Regions from separate parts of the Rothia sp. HMSC064D08 genome, predicted to be linked through region 1. Evidence: predicted binding sites of a transcription regulator. Region 1 holds the regulator's gene; the other holds the start of a gene.
The links. The regulator HrcA, encoded in region 1, represses chaperone genes, less so after heat shock. The targets are predictions, from matches to a motif close to TTNGCACTCGNNNNNNNCGAGTGCNAA.
Positions count from the first base shown of each region.

Region 2: a site for HrcA is predicted at 1,262-1,288, ahead of groL (chaperonin GroEL). Genes of this name have one in related genera too.

Region 1 is NZ_KV797900.1:420,588-423,721, reverse strand. It holds gene HMPREF2625_RS08605 (DUF3097 family protein) at 1-724, opposite strand, end outside; gene hrcA (heat-inducible transcriptional repressor HrcA) at 955-2,055, shown strand; gene dnaJ (molecular chaperone DnaJ) at 2,153-3,134, shown strand, end outside.
Region 2 is NZ_KV797895.1:333,984-337,117, reverse strand. It holds gene groL (chaperonin GroEL) at 1-1,183, opposite strand, end outside; gene HMPREF2625_RS03760 (LytR C-terminal domain-containing protein) at 1,555-2,106, opposite strand; gene HMPREF2625_RS03755 (DUF3263 domain-containing protein) at 2,248-2,640, opposite strand; gene HMPREF2625_RS03750 (uracil-DNA glycosylase) at 2,742-3,134, shown strand, end outside.

The DNA of each region.
Region 1 (3,134 bases):
GCTGTCCCAACCGACGTAGAATTCCTTTCTTCCAGTCCTCACCTCGAGGCACCTGCGGCCATGCCGGAATTCCGAGAACCTGCGGCTTGACGGCCTGCCAAATATCAATGAAAGGGTGCCCCACAATCTTAATATTTCCAGCAGCGCCGGGAACAGCTAAAGCCTCCGCCACAATACGTTCTTCCTTGGTGCCTTCCAGAAGATGATCCACAAGAATTCCAAGTCGTCGCTCTGGACCGGGGGAGAACTCTTTAACGGCAGTTGCTAAATCATCAACACCATGAAGGGGCTCGACCACAATACCTTCAATCCGAAGATCATGGCCCCACACTTTCTCGACGAGTTCCGCATCATGAAGCCCCTCAACCCAGATTCTGGATGCGCGCGCCACCCGTGCTGGAGCGTTTTCAACTGCTACCGAACCAGAACGAGAAATTTTGCGCCCTGAGGTCTTTCGTGGTGTTGGGGCAACAATCTCAACAGGTTCGCCCTCAAGGAAGTACCCGATTCCTAACGGAAAATTTTTGACCCGTCCGCGAGCGTCTTCAAGCCCGAAAAATATTTCTCCACCGATACGTTCGGCACGCACTACTTCGCCAACCCACCCGTTAAGATCCTCAAGGACCATCCCGCGTTTTAGCTCGACCCGACGAGGAGGAGCAGGCCTGTTATTTATTGAGGCACGTGATAGATCTTGTGCACCCCAAGCGTATCGTTCACTCATATCTTGCATCCTTCGTACAACGGCACCACGGATATTGCCTGGTTTCCACAGGTTAGCTTTTGGCAGAACCCATCCAATTCTAAAGTATTGATAACTCGCTTCTGGCGAAAGACTAGTACCGCTAGGGGTTACCCGGCTATGATAAAAGTAGTTTTTAGCACTCTCTCAACAAGAGTGCCAGATTATGCTTTTCCAGATTATTAACCACCGATAGGGTCGCAAGGAGTACCATGTCACACGAACGCCGCATGCGCATATTGCAGGCAATCGTTGAAGACTACGTGCGCACAGGCGAACCCATAGGTTCAAAGACGCTGGCACAGCGCCACCATCTTCAAGTATCCAGTGCCACAATACGCAATGATATGGCAGCTTTAGAAGAACAGGGGCTTTTGAGCGCACCGCACGCCAGCGCTGGGCGTATTCCTACAGAACAGGGATACAGGTTCTTCGTCGATGCTCTAGCCGCGCCGCGTGCTCTCTCTGCAACCCAAGTTTCGGCGTTACGGCAAATTCTTGAAAGCGCACACAGCGTAGAAGACATGATTGAAGCCGCCACCCGAACACTTGCCCATCTCACGCATCAGGTGGCGCTTATCCAGTACCCAACACGTAACGCTGGAACTCTCTTGCATCTTGAGTTCGTACCCCTAGATTCACGCACGCTCTTAGCATTGCTTATCAGTGATCTTGGCACAATCCACCGGGTCACTGTGATACTGCCAGAGACTACAGCCTTAGCGCATGATGAAACTGTGTCAGCTCTTGCAGCGATTAAAGAGAACCTGCTTAAAATGCTTCAGGGTTTACCTTTCGAAAACATAAGTGCATTGCTGCCAGAAGCGCATCATCCAGCGTTGCGAGGCCGCTCTCCGGAGCTCACCGAAGCTATCGTGGATCATCTGCGAGCACAGCCTTATTTTGAACGAGATATTCGCTTCGCGATCTCTGGCACCTCAAACCTAGCACGAAGTCACGACGACTTCTCGGCGAGCATAGCTCCCATTTTGGATGCGCTCGAAGAACAAGTTACGCTGCTTCGCGTGCTGTCTCACGCATCGGTTCAAGAAGCCGGGTACAGTGTAAGGATCGGTCACGAGAATACGGAGCAAGCGCTTCAAGGAGCTTCTATTGTCACTGGTGAATACGATTCACCCGTTGTAGTTTCATACGGCAAACAACATTTACCAGACAATGAAGGCGCCCTGGGGAAGCATACGGCAAAACTTGGCGTGGTGGGTCCAGTCCGCATGGATTACCGTGGTAACATTGCGGCGGTGAACGCGGTAGCTCGCTATCTAGGTCATGTCTTAGGCACACGAGCATCATGACATCAAGCGGGTAACTCCTCAGAGCCCCACAAATTTACAGATTTTATATTGACACCATACCCGGAGCACTCCGGTACGAAAAGGATAGAAGAAACACGTGAGCGATCACTACTCAACTCTTGGAGTCTCAAAGGACGCAAGCCCCGAAGAGATTAAAAAAGCGTACCGTAAAAAGGCGCGTCAACTGCACCCCGATGTTAACCCATCCGAAGAGGCAGCTGAGGAGTTCAAACGTGTAACCCTCGCCTATGAAGTACTCTCAGATAACGAGAAACGCCGTAATTACGACGCTACCGGCGACGAACAGGGTCGTGCAGGATTCCCCGGAGGCGCAGGAGGATTTGGCGGCTTCGGCTCAGGAAGTTTCGGGTTCCAAGATCTTTTCGATATGTTTACCGGAGGCGGTGGACAAAGCGGTCCCGCGTCCCGCGTACGCCAGGGACAAGACGCACTTATCAACGTCTCAATATCCCTCAAAGACGCAGTTTTTGGCGTCGAAAAGACTGTAGAGCTTAACACGGCCGTCACTTGTAAATCCTGTGAAGGTGAAGGAACAGCTCCCGGAACCCACCCCGAAACCTGTGAGACCTGTCATGGCCAGGGATTCATGCAGCGCCGTGTTCAATCCATCCTAGGAACCGTCATGCAGCAGGTAGAGTGCCCCAGCTGTCAGGGATATGGCACCGTCATCAAACACCGCTGCCCAGAATGCCACGGACAGGGCCGTGTGGGCGAAAAACTCCCGCTGACCTTCACCGTTCCCGCCGGTGTTAATGACGGAGCCCGCATACGTCTGCGAGGTAAAGGCGAAGCTGGACTCAATGGTGGTCCCAATGGCGATCTTTATATTGATCTCAACGTTAAGCGCGATAAATACTTTGTTCGCGATGGTGATAATCTCACCACAACGGTGAATATTCCTATGGTCGCAGCCGTTTTAGGAACCACCGTACCCTTAGAAACCTTCGATGGGGTTCAAGAGATCACCATCCCTGAAGGCGCACAAAGCGGCGACATCGTAACTTTGAACGGCTTAGGTGTTACCCGCCTTCACTCCGATAAACGCGGAGACCTACAGG
Region 2 (3,134 bases), on a different contig from region 1:
CGATGCGGTGCTTGCGTTCCTTCAGCTCAACCTCGGTTGCCGCACCAGCCTTGAGCACAGCCACACCACCGGCGAGCTTTGCCAGGCGCTCCTGCAGCTTCTCGCGGTCGTAGTCGGAATCGGAGTTTGCGATCTCGGCGCGAATCTGTGCCACGCGGCCCTCAAGTGCGGCGGCGTCGCCAGCGCCCTCAATAATGGTGGTCTCGTCCTTGGTGACAACAACCTTGCGTGCCTTACCCAGCATCTCAAGGGTTGCGGTATCCAGGGACAGGCCAACCTCTTCGGTAATAACCTGACCGCCGGTGAGGATCGCAATATCAGCCATCATAGCCTTGCGACGGTCACCGAAACCGGGTGCCTTCACGGCAACGGACTTGATGGAGCCGCGCATCTTGTTCAGCACGAGCAGCGCCAGAGCCTCGCCCTCAACATCCTCAGCAATAATCAGCAGCGGCTTGCCGGACTGCATGACCTTCTCAAGAACGGGAACCAGATCCTTCACGTTCGAGATCTTCTGGTTGACCACCAGGATGTAGGGGTCTTCCAGCACAGCTTCCTGACGCTCAGGGTCGGTCACGAAGTAGCCGGAGAGGAAGCCCTTATCGAAGCGCATACCCTCGGTGAGTTCCAGATGCAGGCCGAAGGTGTTGGATTCCTCAACGGTAATCACGCCTTCCTTGCCGACCTTCTCCATAGCCTGAGCGATCAGCTTACCGATCTCTTTATCGCCCGCAGAGATGGATGCGGTTGCCGCGATCTCTTCCTCAGTCTCAACCTCTTTCGCGGAGTCGAGCAGGGTCTTGGTGACCTCCTCAACAGCCTTCTCAATACCGCGCTTGAGGCTCAGCGGGTCAGCACCAGCAGCCACGTTGCGCAGGCCCTCACGCACGAGCGCTTGAGCGAGCACGGTTGCGGTGGTGGTACCGTCACCTGCGATATCGTCGGTCTTCTTGGCTACCTCTTTGACGAGTTCAGCGCCAATCTTTTCATAGGGGTCTTCAAGCTCGATCTCTTTGGCGATGGAAACACCGTCGTTGGTGATCGTGGGTGCGCCCCACGACTTCTCAAGCACGACGTTGCGGCCACGGGGGCCAAGAGTTACCTTAACGGCATCGGCTAGAGTGTTCAGTCCGCGCTCTAGACCGCGGCGAGCTTCTTCATCAAAAGCAATAAGTTTTGCCATGTGGCTATATCCCTCCTGGACGTTTCGAATGGAGCGCTCAGGTTTTCCGGTCTGCCGAAGCAGATTTTGATACCGGTTTTAGCACCTGAAGGCGCCGAGTGCTAAAAACAATTTTGGCACTTGGTGCGCCCGAGGGCAAACATTTTGAGCACCGAATTTAGCTTAATCGCCCTCAGCGCATTCTTGAGGCACGCGGAAAGCCGCAATGGGGTGAACGGGTACGGCTTCGAGGCGAATGCACGGAGCGGAAACACCAGTTTCGAGCGCCGGGTAATGTTATGTGCGAGCGCATAAGGCTCATAGAACGTTCCCGAAACTAGCGGGGATGATAAACGGTACCGCACACCGCGGTATCAAGCCGATTGATACCGTTAGCTGTAGTCGGTGGCGAGCACCACCACAATATCGTTCTCGCCCAGAATCGAGGTGTCTGAGCTCTCCTGAACCGTCGTAATGTTCAGGGTTTTCGCAATAGCTTCGGCCTGTGCCTTCTTGGCCTCGTCCTTGTAGTAGACCGTGCTGGACTGCGGCGGGGTGCCCGACCAGTTTGCGGTTTCGGTAATCGTGTAGCCCTCAAGCGCGGCGCTTGCCTTGGCCGCAGACCCGCCGGGCGCGGATGCGTTATAGACCGCCACGTTCGCATCCTTAGCCTGCTCGGATGCTGAGGCAGAGGGCGACGATGACTCCGAGGGCGAGGCGGGGGCGCTGTAGCTCTTGGCGCGCGCGGCGGCCTCGGGCGAGCTGCTGCGCGGGTGGTTAATGTACATAGCGCCGCCGATCACGAGCGATAAAATACCGGCGACGACAACGGGAATAATGCCTTTGGGGCTCTTGGAAGGGTCGTCAATCACACCGCGGTATGTTCCACGGCGGGCGGTATTCTCGTCGATGTCGTCGAATTCATCATGCGGGTATTGGCTCATGACTTCCCTAGGTTGAGTAATAGACGTACCGCTCTGCGCGGTGGAGCCCTGCCAAAGCTCTCTCTTACAGGGTACCGTATGGGGCTTTATCCGTCCTGTTCAGAACGGCGTGCGCTCATGCACACATCGGTGCGGCTGCCTCTAACTGCGGTCGCGAACCTCGCGCAGGCGGTGCATCAGGATAGGTTCGGCGGCGATCACACGCTGGCTATCGATCATCGTGTTAAGTTTCTGGTAGTAGGCGATCGGGGTGAGCCCGAGCGCGGTAATCGCTTTCTCTTTGGTGCCCTGGTACTTCCAGTGTCGTTTTTCCAGGGCGATCATGGCACGCTCTAAATCGGTGAGGGCGGATTTTCGCGTGTTCTCAGTTTCTCCGCCGGTTTCGCGGGTCTCGGAAGTGTCGGGGGCAGAAGAGGCAGGCTGTGTTGTAGGGCCGGGTTCAGAGTTATCGGCGGGGACTGCCGCTGCGGGTTCGGCGGCATCGGAGCCGCCAGCAGGCGAAGGTTCGGGGGTTTCCGAAGAAGGTATCGGCATCTGGATTCCTGACGAACATAGGTGGTCTACATGAACACTTTAGAGTATGTTGGTTGAAGTCACCGTGTTATTAGAGTCAAATTTTCTCAGGGAGTATTTTCATGACGAACCCGCCGCTGACCGACATTATGAGCGAAGACTGGGCGCAGGCCCTCGCGCCCGTCGAAGATAAAATCCACGCCATGGGCGAGTTTTTACGCACCGAACACGCGGCGGGACACCGAACTTTTCCCACAGGTCAGAATATTTTCCGCGCATTCTCACGCCCCATGAACGAGGTCAAGGTGCTGATCGTGGGGCAAGACCCCTACCCCACCCCCGGAAACGCGATGGGGCTTTCGTTCTCGGTGCAGCGGGATATGCCCCTACCGAAATCGCTCATCAATATTTACCGGGAATTGTCCGACGATTTGGGGATTGAGCCCGCGCAGCACGGCGATCTGAGTTCGTGGTCCGATGAGGGCATCATGCTCATGAACCGCGTGCTCAGTGTG